3 regions of the Paenibacillus sp. 10L310 genome follow, and region 2 is predicted to be linked to each of the others. Evidence: riboswitches for the same ligand, from Rfam matches in the RefSeq annotation. Region 2 holds a riboswitch; each other region holds the start of a gene.
The links. Region 2 has a riboswitch for thiamine pyrophosphate ahead of AC1DE7_RS29535 (ABC transporter substrate-binding protein). Riboswitches for the same ligand answer to the same signal wherever they lie in the genome.
Positions count from the first base shown of each region.

Region 1: linked by a shared signal. The riboswitch ahead of tenA (thiaminase II) and the one ahead of AC1DE7_RS29535 (ABC transporter substrate-binding protein) in region 2 are both predicted to bind thiamine pyrophosphate.
Region 3: linked by a shared signal. The riboswitch ahead of AC1DE7_RS15325 (ABC transporter ATP-binding protein) and the one ahead of AC1DE7_RS29535 (ABC transporter substrate-binding protein) in region 2 are both predicted to bind thiamine pyrophosphate.

Region 1 covers NZ_JBFTKC010000009.1:70,682-78,666, reverse strand. Annotated here, with positions in the region: gene AC1DE7_RS19325 (endo-1,4-beta-xylanase) at 1-1,969, shown strand, start outside; TPP riboswitch at 2,175-2,272, shown strand; gene tenA (thiaminase II) at 2,385-3,047, shown strand; gene AC1DE7_RS19315 (nucleotidyltransferase domain-containing protein) at 3,244-4,326, shown strand; gene AC1DE7_RS19310 (nuclear transport factor 2 family protein) at 4,522-4,863, opposite strand; gene AC1DE7_RS19305 (SDR family oxidoreductase) at 4,892-5,686, opposite strand; gene AC1DE7_RS19300 (LysR family transcriptional regulator) at 5,863-6,744, shown strand; gene AC1DE7_RS19295 (hypothetical protein) at 6,968-7,117, shown strand; gene AC1DE7_RS19290 (glycoside hydrolase family 32 protein) at 7,516-7,985, shown strand, end outside.
Region 2 covers NZ_JBFTKC010000027.1:36,405-44,389, reverse strand. Annotated here, with positions in the region: gene nfsA (oxygen-insensitive NADPH nitroreductase) at 1-434, shown strand, start outside; gene AC1DE7_RS29555 (TatD family hydrolase) at 756-1,562, opposite strand; gene AC1DE7_RS29550 (ABC transporter ATP-binding protein) at 1,668-2,576, opposite strand; gene AC1DE7_RS29545 (ABC transporter permease) at 2,614-3,372, opposite strand; gene AC1DE7_RS29540 (thiamine-binding protein) at 3,372-3,662, opposite strand; gene AC1DE7_RS29535 (ABC transporter substrate-binding protein) at 3,887-4,927, opposite strand; TPP riboswitch at 5,234-5,346, opposite strand; gene AC1DE7_RS29530 (NAD-dependent epimerase/dehydratase family protein) at 5,491-6,108, opposite strand; gene AC1DE7_RS29525 (VOC family protein) at 6,263-6,649, opposite strand; gene AC1DE7_RS29520 (DUF2798 domain-containing protein) at 6,824-7,333, shown strand; gene AC1DE7_RS29515 (MFS transporter) at 7,734-7,985, opposite strand, start outside.
Region 3 covers NZ_JBFTKC010000005.1:367,184-375,168, forward strand. Annotated here, with positions in the region: gene AC1DE7_RS15305 (ECF transporter S component) at 1-574, opposite strand, end outside; gene AC1DE7_RS15310 (copper amine oxidase N-terminal domain-containing protein) at 1,080-2,033, shown strand; gene AC1DE7_RS15315 (pectate lyase) at 2,215-2,883, opposite strand; gene AC1DE7_RS15320 (radical SAM/SPASM domain-containing protein) at 3,231-4,106, opposite strand; TPP riboswitch at 4,324-4,426, shown strand; gene AC1DE7_RS15325 (ABC transporter ATP-binding protein) at 4,585-5,349, shown strand; gene AC1DE7_RS15330 (ABC transporter permease) at 5,339-6,169, shown strand; gene AC1DE7_RS15335 (ABC transporter substrate-binding protein) at 6,337-7,404, shown strand; gene AC1DE7_RS15340 (hypothetical protein) at 7,908-7,985, opposite strand, start outside.

The DNA of each region.
Region 1 (7,985 bases), on a different contig from region 2:
GCACTTTAACAGCTTGACCGCAACCTACGAGATGAAACCGAAGTACATGTCTCCTTCCGAAGGTGTTTATGAGTTCGAGGCAGCCGATCAATATGTTCAGTTCGCCGAGGAGCATGGTATGGGCGTACGCGCACATGCGTTGTTGTGGCATATTGATGCAGCAGAGTGGATGTTCAAGGATCCTCAGGGTAACCCTGCGAGTCGAGAATTACTACTTGCCCGGATTCAGGATTACGTTGAAACCGTCATGACCCGATACAAAGGTAAGATCTATGCCTGGGATGTGGTAAACGAGGCGATTGCGGATAGCAATGGTGATGCCAACGGTTTACGTAAAAGTCCCTTTTATGAACTAATTGGTCCGGATTATATTGAGAAAACCTATGAATTCGCTCGTGCAGCCGATCCGAATGCCAAATTATATTACAACGAATACTTCACGGAAATCCCTGAGAAAAGAGAGCATATGTATCAGTTGGTCAAACGACTGAAAGAGAAAGGGCTCATCGATGGTGTGGGTTTGCAATCCCACTATAACCTGGAATCCCCGCCCATCAAGGAAATTGAAAAAACGATCAGCATGTTCGCCGAACTTGGATTGGATATTCAGATCACGGAACTGGATGTGGATAGCGGAATTCCATTTGGTGAAGAGATGTCCGATGAAGTTGCAGTAAAGCAGGCGTATCGATATAAGGAACTGTTGGATTTGTACAAAAAACACAAAGACCACATTTCTTCAGTTACCTTATGGGGACTCCAAGATGAGAAGTCTTACAACAACCAGGCTATGCTGTTTGATTCAGCCCTGAAGGCCAAAAAGGCATACTGGGGACTCGTGGATGAATCCAGTTTGCCTGTGTTGACGCAGAGAGCCGTCTCACTTTCGGGTAAACCGGATATCAAAAAACAGACACAAGATCCGCTCTGGAACAAAGCGGTGTCTACTCCACTGAAGGGTGACTCTACGGGATCAGCCAGTTTCCGCACTTTATGGGATCATAGTAACCTGTATATCCTCGTGGATGTACAGGATGCAAAGGCAGATGTGAATGACAGAGTAGATATCTTTGTTGATCTCAATAATGGCAAGACCACTTCATATGAAGCAGATGACCGACACGTAATCATTAAGCGGTCGGGCAAAGCTGAGGGTGTGGAGCAGCGTTCATATCGTGTACGCGAGACAAAAGCCGGATATCAGGTTGAATTGTCCATTCCGTGGGGTGGTATCCAAGTCGGATCAGAATATGAAGCCGGATTGGATATCCGTGTGACTGATGGCGGTTCAAGTGGGACACAACCTTATAATCCACTGTACTGGAATGATCGAACACAATCTCAGGAACAGGATACAAGCAAATACGGCGTGATTCAACTCGCCCCTATGCCCAAATCTGCACAAGCTGTGCAAGGGATTGTTCAGATTGATGGGAAGAAAGACACATCATGGAATAAGGCTGCACCATTTGAAGTAAAACGGTTGAACCAGAGCGAAGGTGCAGAGGCAGTGGCTCGCGCAATGTGGTCAGGTGAGTATCTATACCTGCTGATCGACGTCACTGATCCAAACATCATTACAGATAGTATCAACCCATGGGATCAGGATTCGGTTGAGATTTTCCTGGACGAGAATCACCAGCGCACACCGTATTTTCAATATGATGATGCCCAGTTCAGAATCAGTGCAGACAATGTAGGAACCTTTGCAGGCGGTGCCTCACCCGGACGCCTTGTAAGTGCTGTGAAGAAAACGAATAAAGGATACCTCGTAGAAGCCAGAATTCATTTACAATCATTGACGCCCAAAACAGGAAATGTTCTCGGTTTCGAGCTTCAAATTAACGACAACCAGGGTGGAGGTAAACAGAACGTAGCCAAGTGGAATGATACGACCAATGAGAGCTGGAGAAACACTTCCCAGTACGGAATACTCACTTTTGTGGGAAAGAACAAACTCGGGCATTAAACCATTGGCAGTAGTTGCAAGAATAGAAACCATCATAACAGTGGCTAAAACTCAACCATTGTTGTGATGGTTTTCATCGTTTACATACGTCACTCAAGCTGATGAGGGCGATACAATCTGCCTTGACTGTATTAAACAGACCTTGATATACTAAATGAATGTTATTTTTTCTTTTATGTGGATAAGAAAGTAATCAACTACATACAACCGTTTGCGAGGGAGCCTTAACCGGCTGAGAGGGTGTTAAACCGACCTTACCTGACTTGGATAATGCCAACGTAGGGATGCAACGATGAAACGCTGTACTTGGGAAGCTCATGCGAACCCCCTTGTTTTAGTGTATTTGTCTGCGAAACATCCTATGGATGTTTCGTTTTTTTGTTTTTACATACGTACATTATGAATTGGAGAACACATGTTGACTATTTCAGAGAGACTATATCAGGCAGCACAGCCCGTGTGGAAGGAATGTCTCGAGCATCCCTTTGTTAGAGGAATCGGAGATGGTTCCTTAACGGTCGAACAATTTCGTTATTATTTGCTGCAAGACTACTTGTATCTGTTCGATTATGCCCGCGTATTTGCACTTGGTATCGTCAAGTCGCACGACCCCAAATTGATGCAGTTTTTTAGTGAAAACGTAGATAACATCCTGAATGGTGAAATGAAAATTCATCGTTCTTATATGGAGCGATTAGGAATTACAGAGGATCATGTTTTCCAGGTAAAACCTGCCCTGAAAAATGCAGCCTATACTAACTATATGCTCTCTGTTTCCCATGCGGGTGGCATAGCAGAAGTACTTGTATCCATTCTGGCCTGCTCATGGAGCTATGCAGAGATTGGTCAAGTCCTTGCCCAAAAGCCAGGTGCAGCTGAGCATCCTTTTTACGGAGAGTGGATCACAGGATATGCTTCCTCTGAATACAACAGCAACAATCAATCCCTTGTGACGTTAACGGATAAGCTATTAGAAGATTGTAGCGAGAAAACGTACCAACGGATGGAGGATATTTTCGTGATGTGCAGTCGCTTTGAGCTTGATTTTTGGGAAATGTCATGGAAGCTGGAGCCTTGAGTTCACTGGTAAAGTAGAGAGCAGCTAATCAAGGAACTAATGAAATCCGCTAACTCGTCGTATCGACGGTTTAGCGGATTTTGTGCAAAGATGACTTAAGTCATCTTATACATAGTAACCGCACCTCTAAATCGATAGACTCAAGTTAAGGTTGTTGTGATAAAGGACGGCCGGACCATACAAAGAGGGGTAACGAATGAACGAAATCATAAAAAAGAAGCTGCTGGACAAAAATGAACTGCTCATTAACATGGTGATTGAACGCGTAAAAAGAGATTTTCTAGATGATATCGCCATTATTGGGCTTACTGGTTCATTTAGCACCGAGGACTTTCACGAGAAGAGCGATCTTGATTTAATTATCATTAATAATACAGAAAAGGGATGGGAAATATCTGACTGCTTCATCTTGGACGATGTTGGGTATGACATCTATTGCACGCCATGGGATTCAAGAATACAAGAGCAATCCACCTTGGAGAGTCCCAACGTATCGAGCCTAACCGACCTGAAAATACTCTACTATGCAAAGCCTGAGGATTTGGAGAAATTGAACAACTTCCAGCAAAAAGCTCTTGATGCACTTGCGAATCCGATAGGAGAAGTGTGTCTTAATCGAGCAAATAAATGGATTGATCTGGCTAAGCAAGCATACAGCGATACGATGCTTGGTGAAGATATCGGTTCAGTGCGATATGCATCTGCTGGCGTTCTGTACAATCTCGTCAATGCCTTGGTGAGTATGAATAACACGTGTATCAAACGAGGGATCAAGCGATATTTGGAAGAGATACGCTCGTTTCGCTATGTTCCAGATGATCTCGAATCCTTATACATGTCAATCATCGAAGCTCATACCATTGAAGATATTCGAATAACATCTTTTAATATGTTGAATAGCGTTACGAGGTTACATAGCACGATGTGTGATAACTTCATTGTTAAACCGGCTCCGACCTTTGATAATCTGAGGGGAACATATGAAGAATTGTGGTGCAACTACCGTAATAAAATTTTGAACGGTGTTACAGCGAACGATGCTTCCTACGTCTTTCTTTCGGCCTTTGGAGCACATGGATATCTTGATGAAATGGCCATGGAGAAAGGCACCAAGAAATATGATCTTATGCGGTACTTTGATGCAAATAATTTACCAGTTATGAAAGAGAAGCTCCTTGAAGTGATGGATGATTATCTAGAAGAGTATGATAAGGTCGGCAGAACAGTCGAACGTTTTACAACCTTCGAGCAACTATATGCACATTATATGAATCATTGACCTTACATCCCAGTTGGTAATAAGCCCGTGGAAACGGACTGTAAACAATGTAATCATCTGCTTTTGATTAAATAATTTCTCAGGGAAATCATAGCAAATCCCCTGAGAAATTAAAGCATTATTCCAACGAATTTTAGACTGATACTACTGAATCTAATTTTAAGAACCAAACATTGTTTTTACATTTGGATATCTTTAAAAAATGGAAAGTCTGACGATTTTATCGTCAACAATAACAAAATGATAATTCAATAATAGTGGATCGGGTAGACCAGTCTTGTCGTAGGTACCATCCAGCTCGCATGTTAGCACAATTTCATCACCTATTTTTTTTGCTAATGTTGGCTTTAACGTTACATTCGCCGCGAAATGGTTTTGATCACTCCATTCCCGAATCGCCTGTTTGCCATTTCGCTTTTTTCCTTCATCCAACACGACGGCATTTTCTGAGAAACAATCTACAAATGCTATCGGGTCTGGCTTGTTAGATGCAGTAATGTATTTGGCGATTACAGACGGTAAATGATTGAGATCCATATTGTTCTCACCCTTTATTAATTAGTTTTTAGACGGTAGGGATCGTTCCCCCATCTATGACATATTCACTACCTGTAATCGATGCTGCTCGGTCTGAGACCAGAAATGCGACCAGCTCAGCGACTTCTTCAGGAAATCCTGGCCGACCAATTGGAATACCTCCGAGTGAAGTCATAAGTTGTTCGAGCGCACTTTCTCGACTTCCGGTTTCCGTTGCGATCCGATCAATTAATGCGTCAGACGCTTCTGTCTGAATAAATCCGGGAGACAATGTATTGATGCGAATTCCTTGAGGGGAAAATTCATTCGATAATCCCTTGCTATAATTAGTCAGCGCGGCTTTGGCAGATGCATAAGCCAGTGTAGTTTCATATAAAGGCAAACGTCTCTGGATGGAAGTGAAATGAAGAATAACTCCTGAATTATTTTCTAACATAAGTGGAATTAAGCCACGATCAATTCGAACTGCTGCGAGTAAATTCCAATTTAATGTATGAAGCCAATCCTCATCACTCAATACAAGTGCGCCTCCTGGTGGTGTCGTTGATCCACCTACGCAATGGACAATAATATCGATACCTCCAAGTTGTTCTTTTACTGCTGAAATTATTTGCTCTACACCTTCAGTTGTGGCGACATCTGCTTGAACAAATTTGACCGAATTTGGCAAGTCAGCAGATAGGGAACGGGCAGTAGTAAGGACTGTAGCTCCGCCGTTTGCAAGTCTTTTTACAACTGCTTGCCCCATTCCCTTTGTTCCTCCGGTTACAAGCACCCTTTTACCTTTAAATTCTGATACAGAGAACTCAAACTCTTTATGCATAACTATTCCTCCTAGTGATGGTATTCAATGATTAATTTGAAATTGCTCTGTCTCTAAACCTTAATGTGTTGTTCGAGAGGAGCTAGAACTAATACTACACTTGCTACTTTCATAACGTCCAATTTATTATAATAATAGAAATGATGAATATTATTAATATATGGAGGGGTGTTTTAATGGAACTTACACAATTGGAATACTTTATGACCGTTGCACAGCTTGAACATATGACCTTAGCCTCCAAAAAACTCGGTATTACTCAGCCGGCGTTAAGTCATGCAATTGCCAAGCTTGAAAACGAGATAGGAGCTCCTTTATTTGAGAGAAATGGACGAAATATTAAGCTGAACCGCAACGGTACTATGTTCTCTAAATGGATTGGTAGGGCCCTACATAATATTGAAAATGGTCTAAAGGAAATCGAAGAGTGGTCCAACCCGGATACTGGTGTGATTACGTTGTCTTATCTAAATATTCTCGGTGTTGAATTGATCCCTAGCCTAATTCGGAGTTATCAATTGAAGTATCCCAAAGTTCGGTTCGAATTGACACAAGGGAACTTAGGAGATATTGATGAACATCTGGAGCAAGGATTCTCGGATATTATGATTACATCGAGGGAATCTACTTTGAATAATCATCACTGGAAGACGATTAAAAATGTTCCTTTATACATTGTTGTTCCCTCCCAACATCGTTATGCAGATTGTAGCGCTCTTAGTTTGACAGAGCTGTCTGGCGAGCCATTTATTGGATTGAAAAACAACTGTGGATTAAAAGCAACGATCATATCCCGGTTCCGACATACCGGATTTTTTCTTGCTTCGGCTTATGAAGCGGAGGACCTGATCACTGTAGCCGGTTTTATAAAGTCAGGTCTAGGTGTTTCAGTACTGCCTAAGACGTTGGGGTTGATGTTAGATGAATTGGTCTGGATCCCTATCACTGATGAAGGATGGTACTGGGAAATAGGATTAAAGTGGAGAGATGATCATAATATTTCCCCAGCAGCGAAAAGGTTTATTGAATATGTGGATACTTCACATCAAGGAGAATGACCGCCAAATTTTTTAGTTTTGAAAAAAATTCTGAGAAAACAATCATACTTTATTGTATTTGAACACAAGGAAAAAACCCTTTTACAATCATTGTCAGTACGTTATAATACAATCACCAGGTAGATAACCAACAAAAAAGTGAAATATTGTAATACCAGTCACACTCGGCTCGTCATAATCTTGAGCCGCATATTACCACTTAATAGATATCGGAGGTATGATTATGGTTAAGAAAAAAATTTCCACTGCCCTCAGCGCAGCTTTAATCGTTTCTATGCTGGCTACTGGCCTAATAGTCACTATCCAAGGTAACACAACGTTAGAGGTAGCGAAGTCAGCAGGGGATAAAAAGGTTGAAGTTGTTAAAGCATAAGCGAGCCGTTAATTTATTTAGAACATGTTAAGAGACAAGAGCATATTCCTATTGAAGTCGCTATTTTAGCGGCTTTTTTTGTTTTATCGGTAATATTAGGTTTAATACTAACGATATTTTGCTGAACAAGTAAAGAGAAGTTTAGATACAACCTTTTTTTACATTTGTAAACCATTAGGTTTAAAGCATTAAAAAAATGATTAGATCAACTTAACTAAAAATTAATTTTTTCTATAATTAATCATAAATTGTGCAAATGTAAACTAAAATAGATATATACATAAAAAAAAAATGTTCATTTAAACAAAAATACTTTGACAAATGAAAACGAGTGGCTTATTTTGTTAATAAGGAATGCAAATTACTTTTTTTTAGATTTTAAATAGCCTTAAGGGAGCGTGAATAAAATTAAAAAAGTACATTTATCAGGTGAAAATAGTATCAGCGAAGATCCAGAAAACTTTATTTATAAAAATGAATACCGACCCCAAATACATTATTCCCCTAAGGAAAATTGGATTAACGATCCTAACGGAATGGTTTATTACGAAGGAGAATATCACCTTTTCTACCAATATACTCCCCATGATACGCAGCCTGACTTCGGCAGAATGCATTGGGGGCATGCAGTAAGTAATGATTTAGTACATTGGGATGAACTTCCACCAGCCATCTCACCTGGGGAAGATGGAGCGATCTTTTCGGGAAGCGCGGTAGTCGATAAGAACAATACAAGCGGATTCTTCAACGAAGCAGGATCAGGATTGGTTGCAATTTATACTAATAACGATAACAGCGCTCAACCCGGTAAACCGCAGGTTCAAAGCATCGCTTACAGTAAGGACAAAGGTCGAACCTGGACAAAATA
Region 2 (7,985 bases):
CCGAGAATTTCATGGTAGCCACGATTGATGCTGCACTTGCTTCCCAGAACGCCGCTCTTGCAGCGGAGTCACTAGGGTTCGGAATCGTATATATTGGCGGGCTTCGTACCCGGATTGAGGAAGTTGCTGAGCTGTTGGAATTGCCGGAAGGGGTATATCCGGTGTATGGCATGTGTATTGGTGTTGCAGATCAGGAAACGGGAATTCGCCCGCGTCTGCCACTTAATGCAGTTCTGCATCGTAATCGTTATAATGCCGAGCAGAGCATCAAAGGTGTTGAGCAGTATGATGAGACAACGACGGCGTACATGAAAGAACGGACTAATGGTGAAAGAACGACTCCATGGTCCGAACTGATGGCGAAGCGCCTGACTGAGCCGACACGGTTGCAAGTGAGACCGTTCCTGGAAGGCAAAGGATTCTTGAAGCGTTAAGTTGAACTGAAGGTAGTTACACTTGCCACTCCGATGACAGAACAACCTTCCGATCGCTGTTATCCCCAGATTTTTTGATCCAATTTTTGTGAAGGTGAAAATCTAGTGATAGCGTATGCTTCCGAAGTAGCTTTCTTTCAGAAAGCTTTTAGGCGACCGCTCTGCTTCCTCAGGTTATTTCTGTCCTCTACGTTCCTGTGTAAAAATTTAGTTCAACTGATATATAATAGTAGACTAGAAGTCAGTCGGGGCGAAGCCGACTGGCTTCTTTGTGCTGTGCTGGCAGGACAAGCGAGTGTACTTGCTGTTACCTGATTGTACTCAAGTTAAGCCATAGAAACGCTTTGTGTTCTGATAAAAGAGCCGGGCGGCCCGCTCGGTTCCCATGCCAGTGATTTCACTCCATGCCTGGATGACCTGTCTGGTCATGGCCGGGTGTGTCATTCGTCCCTGAAATGGTCCTTCGAAGGGCCAAGGTCCGTCGGTCTCGGCCATCACTTGTTCTGATGGATATTGCCGGGCGAGTTCACGAATCTCTTCTTCATACCGAATATCCGGCGTGAAGGAAATGAAATAACCGTTGTCCGCCATGCGCCTTACGGTTTGGCGAGAACCTTTGAACCAGTGAAAATGAGCACGTCGGAACTGATATTGCTCCAGCAAATCACAGACGATATCCGCATCATCGTATACCGCATGAAGGACAAGTGGTTTGTTATACTTTTTGGCAAGTTGGATGAAACGTTCAAGCAGTTCAATGTACCCGCTCTGATCGAAGCGTTGCCCTGCCTGCTCCGCTTCCTGACGATTGTAATAGGGAAGGCCAACTTCTCCTATGGCTGTGGCTTGTCCCATATGCTTCTCGATCCATTGGAAGAAGAGGTCCATTTCTGCAATGGACGGCAGTTCCTGTTCCGGATGGAAACCGAAGGCCGGATAGATGTTACGTGGATGTTGTTTTGCAAGCTCCAGATTGGTCTTGGCAGAAGCGAGATTCATGGACACGGCAATGACTGCTTCGACCTGCTGAGACGGAAACGATAGCAGCATCTCGCGTTGTTCGTCAGGGGTATACTGATCGAAGTGAATATGAGCATCAATTAATGGTGCAAAAGCTTGAGAATGCACGAGGGAATTCCTCCTTGTGTTCAGTTATATTCTAACTATGTTACGCAGAATTTCTTATGGCGGATCACCCATTAAAGGAAATAAATAACTTAAAAACCCGCACTATCAAGATAGGCGGGCTTTCTGCTGTTCTTCTCGCATCCACTGTGCAATCTGCCGTTTACGCTCCAGGAAAGCGGATTCCTCCGTAATTTCTTCTCGTCTTGGGCGATCAAAAGGAACATGTACCTCGTGCAACACCGTTGCAGGTCGGTTGGATAATACATAGACCCGATCTGCAAGTAGCAATGCTTCTTCGATATTGTGGGTGATGAACAGCACCGAGCGGCGGTTCTGTTCCCAGATATCGAGCAGCCAGCGTTGCATGTCGCTACGTGTCAGTGCATCCAGTGCGCTGAAAGGTTCGTCCAGCAGCATGAGTTCCTGCGGACTGAGCAGGGCACGCAGAAATGCAGCACGCTGCTGCATTCCGCCCGACAGCATATGAGGATAGGCCTGCTCGAACCCGGCAAGACCCACGCTGCTTAACCACTTTCGAGCCTCTGCAAGTGCTTCGGCCCGAGGTGGAGCACTTGAAGCTACTTCACCAGCAAGCAGTACATTATCTTCAATGGTACGCCACGGGAAAAGGGCGGGCTGTTGCGGCATATAACTAATCTTGCCACGCTGTCCCGTTACATTCTGACCGTTCATAAGTACTTGGCCTTCCTGTGGCTTAAGCAGACCGCCGATGATATGGAACAGAGTGCTTTTGCCACAGCCAGAAGGTCCAACGATAGCAACAAACTCGCCTTGCTCCACAGTCAGGGACAGGCCGTTCAGAACCGGTAGCTTGTTGCGCCGTTCACGGAATGATGCATGAACATTAACAACGTCCAGTGCAGGTGGAACCGGAGCAGGAGTCGTGTTGGCAGGTCGATCAGGCGTAGCCGAGTTAAACTTTTCACCGTGCGTTGGCTCCATTACACTTGCTCCTCGTCCAGGCTGGACTTGTTCATCCTGTTGCCGATTCATATGGTCATCACTTCCTAATATACAGATTACTTCTTTACTACCGCTTTTGTGGCCGCCAGCGCACGAGCAACTTCTCCAGCAGGGCAATGAACAGGAAGAGCAGCAAGCTGAGCGCGACAATAATCATGATCGCCACGAATAGGCGGTCCGTACGATAAGCCGACTTTTGCAGCATCATATAATAACCAATACCCTTGTCTGCACCAATCCATTCGGCGATGATGGCGCCCATCACGCTATAGGTAGCGGCGATTTTGACACCGGAGAACACGGATGGCAGCGCATGGGGGAGCTCCAGCTTCCAGAAGATCTGATGACGTTTCGCACCAGCCATGCGCATATAGTTCATCATCGCCGCGTCAGTACGGGTCAAGCCATCCATGGCCGCCACTGCAACGGGGAAGAAGCAGACCAGAATGATCGTAATCAGCTTGGGCAGTAGCCCGAATCCGAACCAGATTAACAGGAGCGGCGCGAGCGCGATGGTCGGAATATTTTGACTAAGAATAAGTAAAGGATACAGGGCTGACTTGAGAAAAGGGACTAAATGTAGCACCATCGCAATCAGTAATCCAACCGCTGTTCCAGCGGCGAATCCAATCAGCGTTAACTGAATGGTTGCGGAAGCGTGCATGCCAAGCCGTTCGGCCTGGGTTGCCGCTTCGCGGGCGATGTCGGACGGTGCAGGCAGCATCCATTTCTCAATATGGAAGAGGGAGACGGCTCCCTGCCATATCGCTATAAAGAGAATAACCGCCACAATGGGCGGCCATACACTTTTGAAATAGGCAGGCATTAGCGATACTTCTCCGTCAGGGTATCCATGCTGAAGCCAGTAGGGCTATGGGCGATTTTGATCTGGGAGATGATGCTTGGGCTGCCAGCCTCCACAAGTACCTCGTGCATTTTACGTACAACTTCCAGCAGTTCCTCCAGTTCACCTTCCATCGTTGTGTCGAGCGCATTCACCTGATACTTCAAGCCAGATTGCTGAATAACTTCAATGGCTCGATCAACGTAAGGATAAGAGTTCTCGCCATTTGGCGTTTTCGGGATAACCTGAATACTAAGTAGTGTGCTTGCCATGAGAGATCACGGCTCCTTTCGTGATATATAAAATGAACTAATGACTGTTACACTTGCCACTTCGATGACAGAATAACCTTCCAATCGCTGTTATCCCCAGATTTTTTTGATTCCCTTTCTCTAAAGGGAAAATCCGGTGATAAAGGCGACCGCTTCGCTTTTTCACGTTATTTCTGTCCTCTCCGTCCTCGTGTAAAATTTAAGTTCGTTTTATATGAGAAATTTTATTGGGGTAAGAACTCGTTCGTATATGCCTTGCTCACATCGATCTGTTCATCCAGCAGTTTTTTGCTAAACATCCAGTCGGTGTAGTTCTGCCACACTTCCTGCTTTTGCTCACCCCAGCGTGGGGCGTCATCTGTGTACTTTGGACTAAGCCATTTCTGGCTTGCCAGTACCAAGTCTTTATCCAGATCCGGTACGGCCTTGATCAGAATGTTGGCTGCGTCTTCGGGATGATCAATTGCGTATTGATATCCTTCTGAAGTGGCTTTCAGGAATGCTTTCACCAACTCAGGGTCGTTTTGGATCGTCTGCTCGTTTGTTACTAGTACAGGCGTGTAGTAATCCAATGCATCTGAATAATCCTTCACATATAACATGTCGATCGGTTCCCCGCGCAGTTCGGCTTCAATACCCGTCCAAGCGTAGAAAATCCATGCAAAATCAATGTCTCGTTTCACTGCGGTGAAAAAGTCGGCGTCACCCATGTTAATGTTTTTCACTTTGGATACATCGGCTCCGTCGCCTTCCATAATGGATTGCATCACGGCTTCTTCGACTGGGGAACCCCAACCGCCATAGGTTTTACCTTCAAAATCTTTCGGTGACTTGATATTCCGATCCGCCGGAGCAGCGAAACCAGATGTATTATGCTGAATAACTGCTGCGATGGAGACCAATGGAACACCCTGTGTGCGGGCTTGAGTTACACTCTCCTGATAACTTACGCCAAAAGGCACTTCATTGGAGGCAACCATTGTATCTGCGCCACCGGCACCTGGTTGTACAATCTCCACGTTCAAGCCTTCGGCTTTATAAAAACCTTGATCTACAGCTGCATACAGGCCTGTATGATTCGTATTTGGTGTCCAGTCGAGCACCACTTTAATATCTTTCAGGGCGGCAGTGTCACCTTCGTTGCTGCTTTCCGTATTTGTGTTGCCGTTCTGCCCAGCTGGGGCAGCTTCTTTGCCACCACATGCGGCTACAGTCACCATAAGCACGCACAAGAGCAACAATCCCATCGTTTTACGCCATTTCATCTGTGGTCTCTCCTTCGGTATGTCCGGCCGATTGGCACGGGGTACTCCTTGGCTTCATATCCAATCATCTTGCATAAATCGACAGATTTATACCAGTTGAGATCCGGATGACGTTATTTTTGAACAAGTAAAACGTCCATCGATGTCATTCAAGGAAGCCAGACTGCGCTTAGCGGCAGTTTTTCTTGCAATATCAGGAAGGTGATGCTTCCAAACTTATACTTTCTGATAGTAACAAAAAAAGCGCCCCGTATTCCGGGACGCGTGCAGGCGTTAGAGAGGTGGCGTTCAGCCATAGGGCTGTGCCATTTCGATATACTCCGATTCCTACGCTGGCATGATCCAGATCAGGTCTAAGGGTTAGTATCTTGGTGGGATACACTCTCAGCCGGCCAATTCCGACTCCCCTGGGAAACTATGAAGTTACGGGCATTACTAGGTGTAATTATAGGCCAGCGGGTGGAACGTGTCCAGTCATGAACTGGATAGGGACACGTATAAGTTATCAAACAGGCCGTTATACATATGTATAACAGCCTGTTTGGATGTGTTATTTTCAATAATTATCGTGGGGAATCATATAAGGCAATCTGACTGAGTGCAAAAGCATCGGATTTTGGGTCATAACCTACCTGTTTCTGAGTGTTTTCCAGATTTAATCGTTTAAACCGATTATTCGAGATCCCATGCAGTATGGTGAAGGGTTCCAGATCGGTAGTTGTAATTGCTTTGAACATCAAATCACACAAGTCAGCCGGACTAATATACGCGCTCATATCCCTTGCCTCCAGCACGGGTCCGTCCGGTTGAAAATCATCATATGCACCTATACGTATTGCTACACTTTGTAAACCTTCGGTATACGCAAAATAGGAAGCGAGCGATTCTCCAAAACATTTGCTAACCCCGTACAAATTCCGTGGACGTGTTGGCATGTCCGGATAGACTTGAGCATCAATGGGATACCCCTCAATCGTCTGTGCACTGCTTGCAAGAATGACTCTTCGTACACCTTGGTCTTTAGCTGCACGGAATACATTAAATGTACCTTTGATATTGATGTCCAACAACGATTCATAAAATCCGGCATTCGGGGAAGGATCTCCAGCCAGATGTACAACCACATCCATGCCTTCGCAAGCACGCTGACAGGCTTCGGGGTCTGTCACATCCAGTGTCATGATCTCATGGCTGGTCCCTTGATACGTATGCAGTCTGTCGATATTTAAATCCGTTAGTCGCAGGCGAAATGCTTCTGCAAGTGTTGGGACAAGTCACGTCCAATTTTTCCGGCTGCGCCAGTAATTAAAATGTTCATGAAATCAGCTCCAATTCTTAGCGCTGGAAGAACTCAATCCATTCCTTTTCAGGTCCATAGATGAAGAAATAGCGGTAACCGTTAGGCAGTGTGATAATCTCTCCGTCGATAAATTCGGCTTCGGTGGATTGAATGCGTTTGTACTCAGAATCAAGATCATCCACGTGGATCGCAAAATGGTGCACCGTACCTTCAGAAGGTAGCTTGTCGCTGTATCCTTGAATTAACTCAATCTCAGTCTCATTACTTCCATTGAAGCCAAGGAAGGCAAGCTGAATGACGCCGTTGGTATGGGTCACCCGGTCTTTCAATTCAAGACCAACGATCTCCGTGTAGAAACGCAGCGTGGTCTCCAGATCACGAACGGCAATGCCGACGTGGTCAATGCGCTTTTGAAAACTCACAATCAAAAACCTCCTTATGTAGTGAATGTTTCTACCATTTTAAGGGATATCATAGAGCTGTACTACATGGTTGTCAAATCCAATTTTAAAATGGAAAAATCATAATTGTTCACAAAATGTTCACTTATGTGAAGGGTTTCCTCATCTCTATAATTACGAAGGTAAACAGAGAGGATGAGAGAATTGCCAACCAGCAAGAAGGAACAAATTATTTTCGGATTAATGATGTGTATAGGAATGGTCTTGGTCATGATGTTCTTCAATCTATGGCACAGTGGGTTACTCGGCAAGATGTCCCCGCTTGAAATACTGCTTCAATTCATATTATGTTTTGTCATCGCGTTTCTGGTGGAGTCTTTCATTGTTGGCCCTGTGGCGAGAAAGATTGCATTCTCTTTGCCCTTTGACAAGTCCTACAAGATTCTGGGTGTGCTCGTCATGTCATTTTTCATGGTGATTGGCATGGTTCTGATCATGTCCATGTATGGAATGATCTCGGCATATCTCGCTGATCAATTAAGTGGGTCATCCGTACTCCGTACGTATCTCCATACCATTGCTCGTAACTTCAGCCTTGCGCTTCCATATCAGTTGATCGTTCTGGGACCACTCGTCCGATATGTATTCGGTAAGTTCATCAAGGATAACGGGCCCGTAATGCCTGTCGTTAATAAAAGTGTGTGATTTGGTTGACCATAAGTATTTCCTGGGCAATCTTGTGCAAATGAATAGATATTATTCTCACCTTTAATGAAAGGTGATGAGAGAGGCAAAACAGCGCTAACGAATCGAGGACACCTTATTAGGCAAGTTCCTAAGGGAATGAAAACCTAACGAATCTCAGCGGTGTTATTATGCAAAAAAACCTCCAACGAGACATTTAATTGAAGCTAATTATCTATAATAACGTCTCTAGGATTCGTTAGATTTCAAACATGCGGAAATGGAGGGGGATAGCGTGTGCTAGGTTCGTTAGAACAGAGTAACGCTACAAAAAAATGTCCACCGTCAGGTCATGGCGGTGGACATTTCAATTTCTTTAATAGGTATTTCTAATCCTCAGGACTGGATCAACACAGAACTGTTAAGTCGCAGAATTGGCTATATGTTTGTTCTGCCATTGAAACGTGATTACGCTAATGACAAGCAGGCCAACTGCAAAGATCGCAAGCATCCATGCAGACTGATTAACCGCCAGATGATCAAGACTCCATCCCGTAGTCAAAGGCAGAATGGCACCGCCAACCCCACCTGAGGCAATCAAAATGCTAGGTGTGGATTCTTCTGTTCCGGGCAACAGTTTACTGGCGAAGACAAGGGCAATGGAGAATATCCC
Region 3 (7,985 bases), on a different contig from region 2:
CTTGTTTGGATACCGGTCTAAGTGAGCGTGTCACACCGGTCAGTTCCAATGCTTTGGCGAGATAATAAGCGAACACTCCTGCAATCAAGATGCTTCCGATGAAGCGGAATCCGATAAATAACGTGTAGTTCCAGGCCGAGAGTGAATCAATATACCCGTACTGATAATCCAGCAAAAGCGAAGCCGCTGCGGCTCCTATGGCTGCAAGACAGGTGACAAACAGATTGGTTTTGCGATACAAAAATGCGGCGAAGAATATCTCGGCTCCCAATCCTTGCAACAGACCGTATACAAGTGTGGACATGCCCCATTCACTACCCAGAAAAGCACTTACCGTTGATGCCGCAACTTCGGCAAGAATAGCCACGCCTGGTTTACGAATGATAACAAAAGCAAACGTGCCCGCCATAAACCACATGCCGTAGATCATCTGCTCCGCATGAACGCCAAATGGTTTCATCAAGTCATATGTAGGTCCCCATATCTTGTAAATCACCCCAAACACTACTGCGATCACGATGGTTACCAGAATATCCGTTAGTTTCAATCGCTTGTTCCCTGCTGTTGTTGCCATGTTCTCTACGTCCTTCCTTTGTTCCCTGTGGGGGTTATCAAAATAAACGAAAAAGCCTCCCCGGTTCCGGGCAGGCCTCACGCACAGTGGACAATCTTCACAATGATGTATTGGATGGATGTCGAAAATACGTAATATCAACCAGCACCCCTCCGCCCTGGCAGATACACCACCACAGTTCAAAGAGGTCTGTTGTTCATCCACGTTCATTCCCACAATTCACCCTTACATATCGCAAATCCATGTTCTCTACGCTGGCATTACCCAGATCAGATGTACGGTCAGCAGCACAAGGCCACTCTCTCAGCCCAACTTCATTGAGCTCCCGGTTCACTTATTTCATTGCTTCTAATGTACATCAGATGGGTATTTGTGGCAATCCCTAGAAAAATCATCATGCTTCATTTGGGGTAACAGGGGAAAGTATCTGATGGTTCACTTCCCATAATATGAAACATTTAGGTTATGTAGTCCGTCTTAAACATTAGAAGGGAGATTGATAGTGATGAAAGATTACAATTCTGTTTGGCAACTTAAAACATGGAAAATGGTCCTTGCCGCTTCGATACTCACCGCAGGCACGGCACCTGCCTTACTCTCATCCACTGTGGCGGAAGCCGCAACAACTAAACCTAAACCGACAGCTTATATTAACAATGTTCAAGCCCAATATGATGTTGTCATACGGCAGGGTATTACGTACGTGGCATTGACGGAGCTTCAATTCCTCGGCAACTATACGTTTGGTTACAATAACAAAACAAAAGAGATCAGCATTAGCACAGGCAGCGATAAGTATGTCCTTACACCTAACAGCAAAACAATGAAGAAAAACGGTCAGAATGCGACATTATCCTCAGCGCCGATTCTGGTGAATGGTAAAGCGATGCTTCCGCTCCGTGCCATCGGTGAAGCTTTTGGTGCCAAGGTGCAGTGGAACCAGAAGGCCAAGGAAGCCTACATTTACACTACCGATGCTACGATTGTAAAAGAATATAACAGTTCCGATCTGACTGTGGCGCGTGAAGCCGCACTGCATCTGCCACGCTTCTCTGAACTGGGACAAGCACGTCTGGACATTCGCAACCCTTTGGGTCCAGTGGATTCATCCATTGAATACATTTTTGAACAAGACAAAAAAGATCGTTTCTTCGTTGTTGAGGATAACGATCTGATCAGTTATTATATCCTTAAAAATGGAAGTGCACTGCTACAATGGCAGGCTAACATCAGCAAAAATGCCGGAACCATCGGTGACCTGTTCTTTATTAAAAACAAAGCCGTTGCTGAAGCAGGGACTCGTCCTTCCGTAGCAGGTCAAACACTCGTATCATTTAAGTACTCTCGCATGCTTGAAGAAACCTCTTACGAAATCATGAACAAATTGGACTCTATTGATACCGGTTCTGTTGTCCCCGAGAAAGGCAAAGTCATCGTTGAAGTTCCGGGAGAGCAATAATTTGAGCATCCTCTATAAAACATTGCTCAGCAGAACTATACTATGACATCTGCATTACAAAGAGCGTCCCACAAAGTCATTGTAACAATGACCTTGGAACGCTCTTTTTGGCGTTATATTTTAACTTCAAATTACAAGCAGAGCTTAAACTTTTACCAACTCCAGCGATTCAATCTTCTGTCTAATATTGCGTGTTCCCAGACTGGCTCGTTTTCCCTGAAGCAAACCCCTTGAACAACGTTGGTACTTTGGAATAACGGGTATTCGTAATTTTCCCTTGTGATGTGCTGCTGTCTGTACGCATAATCGAATCTTTTACATTGGAAATGTTGGAGTTATCCAGCGTCATGTTAACTGCAAAGGAAGTTCCACCATTTTGGCGAACCAGTTTGCCAATATCATCTGCACGGAAATTTTTGATGTTAATTGTTCCAGCTGCATTCATCTGGAACACTTTATCATAAGCCTTATACGCTGCCCCACCGGTAATGTTAACCGTTCCGGCAGACTTCAATGTCAGTGCATCCTCGCCCACGTCCTGCCAGACCACATTCGATATATTACAGTTGCCATAACAGTGAACACCATCAGCAGCTGGTGATCCAATGTTTACGTTTTTGAGCGTGGCCCCTGCCTCCAGACGGAAGACTGGCTTCTGATTTTCTGCTTGAGATCCGTCGCCAAGTGTGGAAGGATTAGCTACAAATGTTTTGCCTTGACCATCATAGGTCGTGCCCTTTGGAACAATAATAGTTGAATTTACAACCGTAGGCGCAGCCGCAGCCGGAACTGCACCAAATATAGAAGCAACCAAACCAGCGGACAGTAACAACGTCAACATTTTTTTCATAACTTTATTCCTCCCTTATTCTCTCGTTTTTTGGTAATGTACAGCCTGGGCTTGTACTGGAAGTTTGCCAGAGGTGCACCTCTGTCCGACCAACAACCTAATCCTACCAAATAAGGAAGGTAACTAGAATAATCATTAGATCAGATATATCATGACATCGTACAATCCCTGTCATATCGGCATTTTTTGCATGCTAGGTCTCTCAAGCAATATGCTCATATCAACCTCTGGTATGCTCATTTGTAACGTTTGTACCCCTCACTTAATCCCCAATAACAAAAAAAGACCACTACATTTGTCTCCAAATGTGTGATCTTGAATGGCTTCCTGGTTGCTCATATAAGATATCAGGCTCCGAATCTCTGACGATAACCGCACTTTCGACACAACTCTTCCACAGCTTCACGTTTGGAGAAGCCATATACCAGATTGTTTGCTCGCTCACCCTCAATAATCTCCGAGAATGACTTCTCATGCACATTACCCAGGTTAATCACACCCTCGCCATCGAGACAGCATGGAACCACCGTTCCATCTACAAGCACAGCTGCCTGACTGCGCAATGCATGGCAGAAGCCTTTGCCATCATCTTCAGGTGCATCCAGACTTGGCCACTGGAACTCATGGTCCTGATTCAGGTATACATTCGGGGCAATTTTGACCCCACTGCCTGGGACTACTTTTTCCTCAATGCGGAAGTCGAGATTGAATTCACGTTCCAATACTTCAAGGGTCTCCCGATTTCGATTCATCTGAGCATTTGTGAAGTTATCCTGCGTCAGATTCCAAAGTCGGAATGAGATGATGACATTGTGCTTAACGGCCTCGTGTACAAAGGACAAAATATGACGCAGGTATCCGTCACGATCTGTTGAACCTTCATGCCCATCGAAGCTGTGCAGGGAGAAATTCATCTGCCGCAGCGCCGGTTTGCCAAGCAATTTATGCTGAGTCTTGGGCAGCAGTGTACCATTCGTTGTAATGTTCACCTTGAGTCCCTTCTCATGTGCGGAATCGAGCAACAGATCTATTTTGGGATGCAACAAGGGTTCACCTTTGACATGTAGATAAATATGATTGGTGTGTGGTTTAACTTGATCCAGTATATTGTTGAAGACTTCAGGGTCAATGAATCCTTTGGCACGCTGTGTCTGCGGACAGAAGCTGCATGCCAGATTGCAGATACTCGTGATCTCAATATATACTTTTTTGAACGTTTTCAACTCGGGTCCCCATTCTGCTTCGGAGGGAGAACAATCCCGCCTGCATTTGTGATCCGGCCAATATGCGCCACCACTATTATATCGGGTTAGGGAGCCCAGGTAAATTGTTCAGTTGTTCGGGTCTGACTCCAAGTTCATCTCAAGAATTCTATCACGCTGCCTCTTTACAGTTCATGTTCGAGTGATATATGCTGAACACACAACTGCATATCTTGAACTTTTGCACTAGGGGAGCCTTGCGGCTGAGACGAATATGACTATTCGGACCCTTTGAACCTGATCTGGATCATACCAGCGGAGGGAAGTGGAGCGGCCTTTTAGTAAGCGGAATTTTTTCATGTATGTGAAGATAAATTGCGGATTTAACTTACAGACCCACTCATTTCTCCGGAAATGGGTGGGTCTTTTTTGTTCCTTTTGCAGAGTATAGGATGCCGTTGTTATTGCAGTAGTCTGACATCAAGGGGGTGAGGATCAGATGGATAACCATGTAACCATTCACAACGTAAGCTTTGCTTTTCCCGAAAAAAAGGATTCCCCTGTGCTCTCCAATGTGTCGCTTCAGGTTCAACAAGGAGAATTTGTCTCGCTCATCGGCTCCAGCGGATCAGGTAAAAGCACGCTCTTCAAGCTACTCGCAGGCTTGCATGAGCCAACCGTCGGCACCATCGATATTGCTGATGTACCGCACGGACAACGGCTCGGACGAGTCGCCTATATGCCGCAGAAAGATCTGCTGTTATCTTGGCGTACCGTCATGGAGAACTGCATGCTACCTGCCGAGCTGGCACCAGGCCGACAGGACAAGGACAAACTACGAGCCGATATCATCGCAGGATTGGCAAAGTTCGGCTTGTCCGGTTATGAGCAGGCCTATCCAGATGAGTTATCCGGCGGCATGCGGCAGCGGGTGGCATTGCTGCGTACCTTGCTTACAGGCGGGCAGCTCATGTTGCTGGATGAACCCTTCGGTGCACTCGACGCACTAACCAAACGAGAAATGCATCGCTGGTTGCTGGAGCTGTGGGAGGGCTTTGGCCAAACCGTGCTGTTCATTACACATGACATCGAAGAAGCCCTGCTGTTAAGTGACCGTATCATTCTGTTAACTCCAGGGGGGCAAGGTCAGCAGTTGCGGGAGATGACGGTTCCTTTACCACGCCCAAGGCATTCGGACATGATCTACGAACTGGCTCTCGTGCAGATGAGGCAACAACTGGAGGAACAATTACATGCAAAATGATAGAGCTGAGGTTAGCGTTTGGACGTGGTGTTTAAAGTGGCTCTCGAGGTCGTTTTCCCAATATGGTCTGTTCATTATGCTCATGTTCTTATTACTGGCGATCTGGGAAGTGATTGTGCGTATGGGATGGGTGCCCTCCTTCATCATTCCTGCACCCACGGCCATCGCAAGCTCACTGGTTGAACATCGCCGTCTGCTGTTGACCATCCATCTGCCTGCTACCTTTATGGAGGTTGTTGTTGGTTTTGTCTTGTCCATAGTGACTGGAATTACGCTGGCAACAGGCATGCATATGAACCGATCGATTGAAAAGGCATTGTATCCCTTCATCGTGATCAGTCAGACCATACCGTTGATTGCCTTGTCCCCCGTATTTATCCTGTGGTTTGGTTACACGTTGTGGAGCAAAGTCGCCGTGGTGTTCTTAATCGCATTCTTTCCCATTGTGGTCAGTACCTACGATGGACTCCGCCAAGGCGATCCAGAGCAGCGTGAACTGCTGCTCACCATGGGCGCCAGCAAGTGGGATATTTTTTGCAAACTCCAGGTTCCGCTGGCACTTCCCTCTTTTTTCTCCGGGCTAAAGATGTCTGTGGTGTACTGCGTGGTTGGGGCAACGATTGGCGAATGGCTCGGTGGCAGCAAAGGTCTCGGATACTTCAGCCGCCGCATGTCCAGCAACATGAACACGGATGCGATGTTTGCCGCTATTGTGCTGTTATCCCTGCTTGGGATCGTTTTGTTTGTACTGATTGCCTGGCTGGAGAAACGGTTTAGCATACGGCGTCATCGTCATGGAGGCAACAGAAAAGTTGGATAATACTTAGATAGAAATTTGATGTAAATACAAGAGTTACATTCTTCAAAACAAAACATATCTTATGCACAATTTCAGCAACATCTTCAATCAGTTCATTGTCACATTATCGTTAACATGCTGTTGCCCATTTTCTACAAATCAAAACGATGAAATGAGGAACTTCATTTATGAATAACAAAGGTATATACTCCCTGCTTCCCATCATACTCATTAGCCTTTTGCTGATCGTTAGCGGATGTAGCACCACAGACAATAGCCAAAATACGCCAACAACAGATTCGGCAACCAATACACAGCAAACAGATCCGTCTGCAACCGAACCAGCATCAGACACCAAAGATAAACTGTCTATCATGCTCGACTGGTACCCGAATGCAGTACACTCCTTCATCTATGTGGCTCAGGAAAAAGGATACTTTGCAGACCAAGATCTGGATGTCGATATTCAGATGCCTGCGGATACCAATGATTCGCTCAAACTTGTTGCTGCCGGAAAAATTGATCTGGCCCTAAGTTACCAGCCCCAAATCTTGCTCGCGCGTGGCGAGAACATTCCTGTACGTTCCATTGCTGCTGTTGTTCGCCACCCCCTAGTGCATCTGTTGACCGAAGCGAATGGCAACGTAAGTTCACCCAAAGATCTTGAAGAAAAGACTGTTGGTTATTCCTCCATTCCTCTGTACGAAGCGATGGTACGCACGATGATCAGTAAGGATGGCGGCAATCCCGACAACATAAATCTGGTCGACGTTGGGTTCGATCTGATTCCTTCGCTGGCTTCCGGACAAGCGGATGCGATTATGGGTGGTTTTATTAACCATGAACAATTGATTTTGGAGAAAGAAGGACATGCCATGAAATCGATTAACCCCGTCGATTATGGTGTGCCTGATTATTATGAATTGGTCCTGACTGCAAGTGAAGCTGGCATTGAAGCGAAAAAAGACCAACTTACCCGGTTCGTCAAAGCGGTCCAGGAAGGACAGAAATATGTGACTGAGCATCCAGAAGAAGCCTTGAGTATTCTGCTCGCTCATGAGAATGAAACATCACCGCTTGACCCGGAGATCGAAACCAAAAGCCTGGCAATTCTGCTACCACTCATGAATGAAGAAGGCCAACCATTTGGTCGGCAGGAAATGGAATCGTGGGAAAATGTACGTGCATGGCTCGTTGAACAGGATTTGATTCCTGAATCGGTGAAAGCCGAGGATGCGTTTATTAATCTGCACTGAGAGTAAATAAAGGAGAGCAACGTAAATGAAGGAAAAGTGATTGATCATAAAGGGAATGAAAGCAAGGGGATTAAAAGCAAAGTTAGCAAAACGTAGGATCCAATGCATGAAGTTTTGCGAAATGGAATTGGCCTGAAGCAAGCATCGGAGTATCAGAATTTATTTATAACAATCCTAAGTGGCTTGATGTGCAATTGGGTAGATTGATATGCGTTTGACTGGCTTGATGTGCATCTGGGCAGATTGATATGCGTTTGGGTGGCTTGTTGATATGTATTTGGTAATGTAATTAGCGCTTATCTTCAAGCCTACTGGGAGCTGAAACGCTCCTTAACTTGATCGAAACAGAGCATGCTACGACCGCTAACGAATCTGAGGCGTCCTATTCAGGGATTTGGAGCGGTTGCAGAAATCTAAAGAACCTGAAACATGTTATATCAGAATAAATAGCTGTTTGCAGCGTTTTGGTCAGGAGATTCTGGGAATAACGTGTCTGATGTTCCTTACATTTCAAAAGGAGGACCTGACAGCCAAATAAGACGTCCTGTGTTCTTTAGAAACATCGTCTGACCAGTCGTGCC